2 regions of the Vibrio sp. YT-19(2023) genome follow, and region 2 is predicted to be linked to the other one. Evidence: predicted binding sites of a transcription regulator. Region 2 holds the regulator's gene; the other holds the start of a gene.
What was found. Region 2 encodes MetJ, which represses methionine synthesis genes. Its sites were predicted from a motif close to TTAGACNTNTANANGTCTAA; they were not measured.
Positions count from the first base shown of each region.

Region 1 (4,795 bases), on a different contig from region 2:
ACGCTGCTTAAAGTTCACTTGCATCTCACAGCGACCATAACTCACGCCATCCATACCGTTCCATTGGCTGAAGTTGTAGTTCGAACGGTCACCGTTTACTTCACCAATAGCAGGAGTTAGGTTGTGCAAGTCTGCTTCCATCAAACGAAAAGTTTTGTCTTTTTTCTTACAGTTTTTACGTCCGCCATCTTGCCAGCATTGACGCTGGTGGCCAAATTGCCACGCAGGAACAACGTGCTCCCATTCGATTCGTGCAGCCCGTTTTTCTTGTTTACGGACTTGGTAACCGCAAGAGGCTAAATCGGGTAAGCCTTTCTTGCCTTGCCATTGAATGTTACAGCCACAGTAGAAGCTTGTTGGGTGGTCTTGATAAATTTTGACCGCCTCACGTTTGGCTGCAGAGAATGAGCTCGGTGGCGCGGCAATCGCAGTGCTAGAAAGCGCGATAAGCAACAGAGAGAATAAGTATTTCATGATAAAAGTCTTTATAAAGTATGACTTTATTCATGATAACACGCATAAAATAGCTTTAGTGATGAGTAAGTTAACAATAAGTGGCGAAGGGAAGGTTTTGATCAACTCGATCTTTATTTTGGGAACGCAAGTAACACTATGAGGTAAGGACTACGGTAATTGAATGCCGGTGAAGTTAAGTGGTTGGCGGCATTTTTGACAAGAGTATGTCGCCTCTTTGCGCAGCACTTTATTATGACGGCGAATCGATAGAGGGTAGGTCATACAACCACAACGATACTCAAAGGTTTTACCTTGAACGGATTTTACTTCAAAGCTGTGAGTGGTTTTGGCTGGTACGTTAAATACGGCTTCCATAACGCCTTTCCATTCTTTACCGTGAGGCCTAACTCGCCCGTAAACCTGATAAGTAATCAGGTGTGCTACTTCATGAGGAATGACTTCATCTAAGAATGCTTGGGTGTTTTCGCGAAATAAAACAGGGTTTAGGCGTACTTGATTTAATTGAAGGTAGGCTTTTCCTGCCGCTTTCCCACGGACGTCGAAGGTGATTGTTGGAATCGGGAAAGAACGTTTGAAAGCTTGTTCCGCCATCGCGATACATCCCGCCATCACTTGCTTGGCTTTATAGCTGAGTTCTATATCCACAATTCACCTCGATAAATCAAATAAAAAAGCCCCCGCATTTGCGAGGGCCAGATCATAGCATCAGTTAATTATGGTGTGTGTTTTTTCTTGATGGTGGCATGGTAAGCGTGCCATGTACCGTAGCCTAGAATTGGCATGGTAAACAACATTCCGATCCCGTAGGTCGCAAAGCCGATAAGAATACCGCCACAGATGATCGCTGCCCAAACAATCATTGCTGGAATGTTGGATTTCACTGCATTAAAGCTGGTAAATACAGCGGTCATCATGTCTACGCGACGCTCCATCATGAGAGGAATAGAAAAGGCTGAAATGCTAAACACCACACAAGCCAAAACAAAGCCAACTAAAGAGCCGATGACAAGGAAGGGTAGGAACTCACTTAAAGGTGCCCCTTGAACAGAAGGGTAGAGTGCATGAAGTAGAGCGGCAATGCGCATCCAAAATATCATACACACTGCGAGTAACACGGCGAACGCCCATTGAGATGTTGAGTTACGACCGATCGCTTTCATTGAATGGAACAAGCTTGCTTTGTGTCCGCGCTCTCTCTCCCAACTGGCATCATACAAGCCGAGCGCGAGAAACGGACCGATTAACATGTAAACAATCAAACTGGGCATGACGACCAAGTGTGTGCCTTGCCACTGTACGAGCAAAACAATGCCTATGGCTGCTGCCATAAAACAGATGCCATAGAAAGCACTAATAAGCGGCATTCGCACGAAATCATGCAGACCTAATGCGAGCCAATGAAAAGGTGCAGAAAGATTGACCGTATTGCACGGTATGGTTCTGGCGTATTCGTTGTCTGGCACTTCCTTTCGCTTGTTGTGGAAGTCCGATGGATTAACAGTTCGAGGCATAACTCCTCCTTGATTTATTCCCACATTATCCGCTTATACCAACTGACAGCGGTTTTTGTTCAGTCAAACTTGAAGCGACTTTTTCAAGTTTATATCTGAGCATTGGCTTAGTTTGGTATCGGCCATAAAGATGCCTGACTCATGTCTTTACTTAAGTGTTGCTTCCACAGTCGCCAGCATCCGACGTCTCTATTTAAATTGGAGTTAACAATATTTTAACTATTGGCGGAGATGGGATAATTTACAAATAATTGCTTAAAATTTATTCGGTATAAAAATGAGGGAGAAACAGGACTGCTTTGTGGGGCAGGGCGGTATGAGCCGAAATGGCTAGATAAAAGTTGCTGAAAATAAAAAGCCCCCACCATAGGCGAGGGCTTGATTGATTCTTGCTTGGCTTGATTATTTGATGCCAGCGAAATCGCGTAGAAGTGCAGCTTTGTCTGTCGCTTCCCACGGGAATTCTTCACGACCGAAGTGACCGTATGCCGCTGTCTTCTTGTAGATAGGTTGAAGAAGGTTAAGCATTTCTTGTAGACCGTATGGACGTAGGTCGAAGAATTGACGAACCGCTTCAATGATGATGTCGTGAGATACTTTCTCAGTACCGAACGTTTCCACCATGATAGACGTTGGATCAGCAACACCGATTGCGTAAGAAAGTTGGATCTCACAACGGTCAGCCATGCCTGCCGCTACGATGTTTTTCGCTACGTAGCGTGCTGCGTATGCTGCACTACGGTCAACTTTTGATGGATCTTTACCAGAAAACGCACCGCCACCGTGACGAGCTGCGCCGCCGTAGGTATCTACGATGATCTTACGACCAGTTAGACCACAGTCACCCATAGGACCACCGATTACGAAGCGACCGGTTGGGTTAATGAAGAAGTTTGTTTCTTTGTTGATCCACTCAGAAGGTAGCACTGGCTTAATGATCTCTTCCATTACCGCTTCACGCAGGTCTGAAGTTGAGATTGAGTCACAGTGTTGAGTTGAAAGAACAACCGCGTCGATACCAACGATGTTACCTTGATCGTATTGGAATGTTACCTGAGATTTTGCATCAGGACGCAACCAAGGTAGTGTGCCGTTTTTACGAACTTCTGCTTGCTTTTGAACAAGACGGTGAGAGTAAGTAATTGGCGCTGGCATTAGTACTTCAGTTTCGTTACAAGCGTAACCAAACATGATGCCTTGGTCGCCTGCACCTTGTTCTTTAGGGTCAGCTTTATCAACACCTTGGTTGATATCTGGCGACTGTTTACCGATTGTGTTTAGTACCGCACAAGAATCTGCGTCAAAGCCCATATCTGAATGTACGTAGCCGATTTCACGAACGGTTTCACGAGTTAACTCTTCGATGTCTACCCATGCTGAAGTCGTGATTTCACCACCCACCATTACCATACCGGTTTTAACGTAAGTCTCACATGCAACACGAGCCTTTGGATCTTGCTCTAGAATCGCGTCAAGAACCGCATCAGAAATCTGGTCTGCAATTTTATCTGGATGACCTTCTGATACTGACTCAGAAGTAAACAGGTGCTTAGCCATGTTAGCTCCACTATATCTGGTTTAAAACTGGGGAATGATAAACTCTCCAGCGCAAATTAATACTAATTTTTGTAGGTGTATCTACATCTAGACGTCTATTCTAAATTTGATTGCTCGAATTACAAGCTCTTTTTTGGTTTTTGTTATAACCAAACGTTTGCCTGATTTATTGATAATTTTAAGAACTTCGAACGATTTGGCGCGAAAGGTGCAATATTTGTGAGGTTTTGGACTGGAAAACGTTTGCACACCCAACAGGGCTTTGAGAGAATTATGACCTACTTTTCGTTTCGCTTAATGTACTCAGGAGCAGACATGTCGTCTCGTAAACATCTTGCCAATGCAATTCGTGCTCTAAGCATGGATGGTGTTCAACAAGCTAACTCAGGCCACCCAGGCGCACCAATGGGTATGGCTGATATCGCTGAAGTTCTTTGGCGCTCTCACCTAAACCATAACCCTTCAAACCCAGAGTGGGCCGACCGCGATCGCTTTGTGCTGTCAAACGGTCATGGGTCAATGCTTATTTACTCTCTACTGCACTTAAGCGGTTACGAGCTATCTATTGACGATCTGAAAAACTTCCGTCAATTGCACTCAAAAACCCCAGGTCACCCAGAGTACGGCTACGCGCCTGGTATCGAGACAACAACGGGTCCTCTAGGTCAAGGCATCACTAACGCTGTTGGTATGGCGATCGCAGAGAAAGCACTAGCGGCACAGTTCAACAAAGAAGGTCACGATATCGTTGACCACTTTACGTATGTGTTCATGGGTGACGGCTGTCTAATGGAAGGCATCTCGCATGAAGCATGCTCTCTTGCTGGGACGTTAGGTCTAGGCAAACTGATCGCGTTTTGGGATGACAACGGCATTTCTATCGACGGTCACGTTGAAGGCTGGTTCTCTGACGATACACCTAAGCGTTTTGAAGCGTACGGCTGGCATGTAATCCCAGCAGTCGATGGTCACGACTCAGACGCGATCAACGCAGCAATTGAAGCAGCAAAAGCGGACCCACGTCCTACGCTTATCTGTACCAAAACAATTATCGGTTTCGGTTCTCCTAACAAGTCTGGTTCGCACGACTGTCACGGTGCACCACTAGGTCACGATGAGATCCAAGCGGCTCGTGAATACCTAGGTTGGGAGTACGGCCCATTTGAGATCCCGGCAGATGTTTACGCTGAGTGGGATGCAAAAGAAGCGGGCGCCGCGAAAGAAGCAGCTTGGAATGAAAAATTCGAGGC
Region 1 is NZ_JAWOQN010000031.1:16,493-21,287, forward strand. Features, by position in the region: gene endA (deoxyribonuclease I) at 1-474, opposite strand, end outside; gene R7E78_RS19195 (SprT family zinc-dependent metalloprotease) at 625-1,122, opposite strand; gene R7E78_RS19200 (DUF2189 domain-containing protein) at 1,191-1,988, opposite strand; gene metK (methionine adenosyltransferase) at 2,391-3,545, opposite strand; gene tkt (transketolase) at 3,861-4,795, shown strand, end outside.
Region 1: the regulator MetJ is predicted to act here: its motif matches at 3,625-3,644, upstream of metK (methionine adenosyltransferase).

Region 2 (7,149 bases):
TTACATTTTGACACCTTCTCATTTGCTTCTACATTTAAATGAAGCCAAAGAGGAGGGTTTTGTCATGAAAGGCGATCCAATCATCATTCAACATCTCAATAAAGTGCTCGGTAACGAGCTCGTCGCTATTAATCAGTATTTTCTTCACGCCCGAATGTATAAAGACTGGGGCTTAAAGCACCTAGCAGACAAGGAATATCACGAATCTATCGATGAGATGAAGCATGCCGATCATCTAATTGAGCGTATTTTGTTCCTTGAAGGCCTACCGAACCTACAAGATTTAGGTAAGTTGATGATTGGTGAAGATACCAAGGAAATGCTCGAGTGTGATTTAAAGCTTGAAATGGCGGCTATTCCAGATTTAAAAGATGCGATTGCCTACGCTGAAGACATTCGAGATTATGTGTCTAGAGATCTCTTCCAAGATATTCTTGAAGATGAAGAAGAACATGTTGATTGGCTAGAGACGCAACTTGGCTTGATTGAAATGTCTGGTATTGAGAATTATCTCCAAGCGCAATACGTGGACGAAGAGTAACGATACTTTCTGAGTTTGCATACTCCAATAATAGTAAGAAGAAAGAGCACCTGACTCGAAAATCAGGTGCTTAACCCCGTTATCTGGTCTAATCTCTTTTATTATCGGCTTTTTAAGGATATTGCTCGCAATCTTGCCTATGAAGTTTGATTTCTATCCGATAGAATTTATGCCCCCTTACCTAAAAATAAAAAAGAGAAACGTCCATGTCTGAAGACAACCACCAAGCAGCCACTCCAGAAGAAGAACATCGCCAAAAAGCATTGGATTACCATGCTTATCCAACTCCAGGAAAGATTGCTGTCGAACTGACAAAGCCTGCGGAAACGGCGGGTGATCTTGCCCTTGCTTACAGCCCTGGTGTTGCAGAGCCAGTGCGTGAAATCGCACAAAACCCGGATAACGTGTACAAGTACACTGCAAAAGGGAACATGGTTGCTGTTATTTCTAACGGTACCGCTATTCTAGGTCTAGGTAACCTAGGTCCACTTGCATCTAAGCCAGTGATGGAAGGTAAAGCGTTACTGTTTAAGCGTTTCGCAGGTCTTGACTCTATTGATATTGAAGTTAAGCACCGCACGATCGATGAATTTGTTGATACTGTTGCGAGCATTGCAGACACTTTTGGCGGTATCAACCTTGAAGATATTAAAGCACCAGACTGTTTTGAGATTGAAAAGCGTCTGATTGAACGTTGTGATGTACCAGTATTCCACGATGATCAACATGGTACTGCTATTGTAACGGCAGCGGGTATGCTGAATGCAATCGAACTTCAAGGTAAGAAACTTGAAGATTCAACAATTGTTTGTCTTGGCGCTGGCGCTGCCGCTGTAGCTTGTATGGAGCTTCTGATCAAATGCGGCGCAATGCGCGAAAAAATCTACATGCTAGATCGCAAAGGTGTGATTCACACTCGTCGTGATGATCTTAATGAATATAAGCAGCTATTTGCGAACAATACAGATAAGCGCACACTAGAAGACGTGATTGAAGGTGCAGATCTGTTCCTAGGTGTATCTGGTCCAAACCTATTGCCAGCGGAAGCGTTGAAGTTGATGGCAGATAAGCCAATCGTATTCGCATGTTCTAACCCGGATCCTGAAATCAAGCCGGAACTTGCTCACGCAGTTCGTGATGACTTGATCATGGGTACTGGCCGTAGTGATTATCCTAACCAAGTTAACAACGTATTGTGTTTCCCATTCATTTTCCGCGGTGCTCTTGATGTGCGTGCAAGTGAAATCAATGATGAAATGAAACTTGCAGCCGTTGAGGCGATTCGTGAGCTAGCAAAAGAGCCTGTACCTGAAGCCGTATTGAAGGCTGCAGGTGTTGATAAGCTAGAGTTTGGTGCGGACTATATTATTCCAAAACCAATGGATTCACGTTTGCTACCACGTGTTGCAAAAGCGGTTGCTCAGGCGGCGGTTAATTCAGGTGTAGCTCGTATCGAGATGCCTGAAAACTACATGGCAGAGTAATATATCTTTCAGATGTGATACACAAAAATGGGACGCTATTGCGTCCCATTTTTTATGTCATTCATTTGGCTCGAGGCAAGAGTCATTACCTGAAACCTCTTATCAGGCTTTTTTTATTCTTCGTCGAATGACTCAAATTCGATGCCCATTTCCGTCATCAGCGCTTTTACTTCTGTTGGAATATCATCAGGACGGTCTTTACGAAGGTCTTCATCTGTCGGAAGTGGCTGACCTGTGTACGCGTGCAAAAATGCCTCGCATAGCAATTCGCTATTGGTTGCATGGCGTAAGTTATTGATCTGACGGCGAGTACGCTCATCAGTTAGCACCTTTAAAACTTTTAGCGGGATAGAGACGGTAATTTTTTTTACTTGTTCGCTTTTTTTGCCGTGCTCTGCATATGGGCTAATGTATTCGCCATTCCAGTCAGCCATTGCACACCTTCATTTATGTAATCGGTTAAAAATAATTTAGGTGCTGATTTTAGCTGCATTTACCGCCATAAGCAAAGACATATAGACGTCTAGAAGTGTTGACGTCTCATTTTTTGACGAGTAAAGTGAACATAACAGCAAAGGAAGCGTGTTGATCACTTTATGTTACTCATTAGATATAGCGCATTCCTATTTAGAAGTCATTACCCGTGAAAGGATACACCCATGAGCACTCGCAAACCTGCGACCATTGCAGTACGCACTGGTATTGAATCAGACAGCCAATATCATGCTGTCGTTCCACCTATTTATCTTTCCACTAACTATGGTTTTCCTGCTTTTGGTGAAGTGCCCAAGTATGATTACACACGATCTGGTAATCCAAACCGCGGACTGTTGGAAAGTGCGCTATCTGAACTTGAGTCTGGAAAAGGAGCGGTTGTTACTAACTGCGGTACGTCGGCATTAAATTTATGGGTTTCCGCTTTTCTCGGCCCAGATGATCTCATTATTGCTCCTCACGATTGTTATGGCGGCACCTATCGTCTTTTTAATACCCGAGCTAGCAAAGGCGATTTTAAGGTTCAGTTTGTCGATCAATCAGACGAACAGGCTTTAGATGCTGCATTGGCACAAAAACCAAAACTCATTTTGCTAGAAACTCCGTCAAATCCTCTGGTTCGCGTAGTGGATATTGCAGCTACTTGTGAAAAAGCGAAACAAATCGGCGCGTTAGTTGCGGTGGACAATACCTTTTTGACACCCGTGTACCAAAAACCTTTAGAGCTAGGTGCGGATTTTGTTATCCACTCCACAACAAAGTACATCAACGGTCATTCGGACGTAATTGGTGGAGTAATCATCACCAACACAGAGGCGCATGCAGAAGAGCTTGCATGGTGGGGCAATTGTATTGGTGCAACGGGCACACCTTTCGATAGTTATATGACGCTGCGAGGTATTCGTACGCTTGGTGCTCGTATGCGAGTACATGAGGAGAGCTCACAGCAGGTACTGGCTTACCTACAGAAACAAGCGTTAGTTAAAACTATCTATCATCCAAGCCTGCTGGAACATCCAGGTCATGACATCGCTAAAAAGCAGCAAACGGGCTTTGGCTCTATGTTGAGTTTTGAGTTTGCTGGTTCGTTTGAACAGTTAAAGGTGTTTGTGAAAGAGCTCCAACTGTTTTCATTAGCAGAGTCATTAGGTGGTGTAGAAAGTTTGATTTGCCACCCAGCATCCATGACGCACCGTGCAATGGGTGAGGAGGCGTTGGCGGAGGCTGGGGTCTCTCATCAACTATTGCGTTTGTCTGTCGGTTTGGAAGATGCACAAGACCTCATCACAGATTTAGAACAAGCGTTCGCTAAAGCTACCCAGTAATAGGAGACGATAACAATGACTGTACAACGTCAGCTGCATAAGTTTGGTGGCAGTAGCTTAGCAAACCCAGAATGCTACTTACGCGTTGTGGGTATTCTCAAGGAGTATTCGACAGAAAATGATCTGGTGGTCGTCTCTGCTGCAGGAAAAACCACTAACCGCTTGATTGAGTTTTTGGAAGGGTTAAATAAAGATGGCCGAATTGCGCATGAAGCGCTTCAAAGCTTAAGACAGTTTCAAACTGAGCTAATAGAAAGCTTGTTGGAGAGTGAAGCAAAAGAAGAGCTGTTAGCTTTATTACATGATGAGTTCAGTACTCTCTCGGAGCTGACTGCACCACTCACTAATGCGCAAAAAGCCGCGGTACTGGGGCACGGAGAAGTATGGTCTGCTCGCCTATTGGCCGCGTTATTATCTCAACGTTCTATCCCTGCGGTTGCACAAGATGCACGAGCGTTTTTACGTGCAGAAGCGGGAACTCAACCAGAGGTTGATCGCGCTCGTTCATACCCTTTAATTAAAGAGATCCTCGCGCAGCATAACCATAAACGTGTGGTAATTACTGGCTTTATGGCTCAGAACGAGGCAGGAGAAACCATTCTACTTGGTCGTAACGGCTCTGACTATTCTGCAACGGTCATAGGCGCGCTTGCTGAAGTCAGTACTGTCACGATTTGGAGTGATGTTGCTGGTGTCTATAGTGCCGATCCACGTTTGGTGTCTGATGCTTGTTTATTACCGTTACTTCGATTGGATGAAGCCAGTGAACTTGCTCGCTTAGCTGCCCCAGTGCTACACAGTCGTACGCTTCAGCCTGTGGCGCAAAGTACCATGGACCTTAATCTCAAGTGTAGCTATCTGCCAGAGTCGGGTTCTACTCGTATTGAGCGTGTATTGGCATCTGGTCGTGGCGCTAAAATTATTACTTCACTGGATGATGTTTTATTGGTGCAGTTGTCTTTCATGCATGGGCACGACTTCGAAAAAACACAGAGTGATGTATTACAAGCGTTGCAGCGCGCGCAATTAGAGCCATTGGCATTTGAAGCTCAATCCGATCAGCATACGCTACGCTTGGCTTACACCGCAGAAATCGCCGGTGGTGCATTGAAACACTTGCAAGAGCTTGCGGTAGAGGCAGAAATTAAGCTAAAAGAAGGTTACTCGCTCTTAGCTGCGGTAGGTGCAGGCGTTACGAAAAACGCCAATCATTGCTTTGGCTTTTATCAAAAGCTAAAGCACTCTCCGGTAGAATTTATCTCTGAAACAGACTCAGGGCTGAGCCTAGTCGCTGTTTTGCGCCGTACTGATACCGAGGCGTTGGTTCAAACGATTCATAGCCAGTTGTTCCAAGCGCAAAAACGCGTGGCAGTGGCTTTATGTGGCAAGGGTAATATTGGTTCTAGTTGGTTAAATTTATTTGCGACGCAAAAAAGTGAGCTCGAAAAACGTCATGGTATGAGCTTTGATCTTGTCGCGGTTGTGGATAGCCAAACCTATTGGTTCGATGAGCAAGGTATTGAGGCGGCGAGTGTTGCTGAACGATTTGATGATGAAAGCATAGCAAACAATGGGGATTGGCTGGCACGTTTGGGAGCGCTTAAAAGCTATGATGAAGCCGTCGTGCTTGATGTTACCGCGAGTAAAGAGTTAGCTCAGCGCTACGTAGAAATCGCACAGCAAGGCATTCATTTGATTTCCGCTAACAAAGTGGCCGGTTCCGCAGATAGTCAGTACTACCATCAGGTTCAAGATGCATTCGCTAAAATTGGTCGTCATTGGCTATACAACGCAACGGTTGGTGCTGGGTTACCGATAAACCATACCGTGCGAGATCTTCGTGAAAGTGGGGATGAAATCGTCGCTCTATCGGGGATTTTCTCGGGGACGTTATCATGGCTGTTCCAACAGTTTGATGGTTCTGTGCCATTTAATGATTTAGTCGATCTTGCTTGGCAGCAAGGGTTAACCGAACCTGACCCTCGTTCTGATTTAGATGGCTCCGATGTAATGCGTAAGTTAGTCATCTTGGCTCGAGAGTCGGGCCTAGATATAGAACCAGACAGCGTTAAAGTTGAGTCTTTGGTGCCAGAAGAATTAAGAGAACTGAGCTTAGATGATTTCTTCGATAATGGAGCGTTGTTGAGTGAAATACTTCAAGAGCGTCTGACAAAAGCACAGAGAAACGATCAAGTGCTTCGCTATGTGGCGCGTTTAGAAAAAAATGGTAAAGCAACGGTGGGAGTCGAAGCGTTATCTCGTGAGCACGCGCTCGCCAACTTATTGCCATGCGATAACATTTTTGCCATAGAGAGCAAGTGGTACAAAGATAACCCTCTGGTCATTCGAGGACCAGGCGCAGGCAGAGAAGTGACAGCCGGCGCTATTCAATCCGACCTCAACCGATTGGCTGGTTTATTTTAAAGTTGCGATTGACCTAAAAACCCTGGAATTAATCCAGGGTTTTTTATTCCCCTATCAGTGCCATACTGAAGTCATAACCCGTGCAAAATGGTGAGATGATGCTCAAGTAGAAACTTGAACTATCTTCATTATTAACGTGAGAAAAATTCATAATTACAAGGTTGACATTAAATCGTATTCAATACATTCTGTAGACATATAGACGTCTAAACGTCGATTTTAAGGATTTGTTTTCGTGGCGGAGTGCCGCAGGGAGAGTAAGATGGGATATACGCACGCAGGCCATATCGACGCCTTGAACCAGAATATTGCTGAGTTATCAGATAACATCAATGTATCGTTTGAGTTTTTTCCGCCAAGCAGCGCTAAGATGGAAGAAACACTTTGGAATTCAGTGCACCGTCTTAAAACGCTTCAACCTAAATTTGTTTCTGTGACTTACGGTGCGAACTCCGGCGAGCGTGACAGAACACACTCCATCATTAAAGAAATTAAAGCCACAACCGGATTGGTTGCCGCTCCCCATCTCACTTGTATTGATGCGACTCGTGAAGAGTTGATTAATATTGCCGATGATTATTGGAACAATGGTATTGAAAATATCGTCGCTCTGCGTGGTGATATTCCTCCAGGTGGCGGTGCGCCTGATATGTATGCCTCGGATTTGGTTGAGCTGCTGAAATCACGCCACGATTTCGATATCTCCGTTGCTGCATTCCCTGAGGTTCACCCTGAAGCTAAAAGCGCTCAGTCTGACTTATTGAACCTAAAACGTAAGGTAGATGCAGGTGCAAACCGTGCTATTACTCAGTTCTTTTTTGACGTTGAGTCTTACCTGCGATTCCGTGACCGTTGTGTCGCAGCAGGAATTGACGTAGAA
Region 2 is NZ_JAWOQN010000063.1:411-7,559, reverse strand. Features, by position in the region: gene bfr (bacterioferritin) at 65-541, shown strand; gene R7E78_RS23545 (malic enzyme-like NAD(P)-binding protein) at 748-2,025, shown strand; gene metJ (met regulon transcriptional regulator MetJ) at 2,139-2,459, opposite strand; gene R7E78_RS23535 (O-succinylhomoserine (thiol)-lyase) at 2,685-3,845, shown strand; gene R7E78_RS23530 (bifunctional aspartate kinase/homoserine dehydrogenase II) at 3,861-6,269, shown strand; gene metF (methylenetetrahydrofolate reductase) at 6,532-7,149, shown strand, end outside.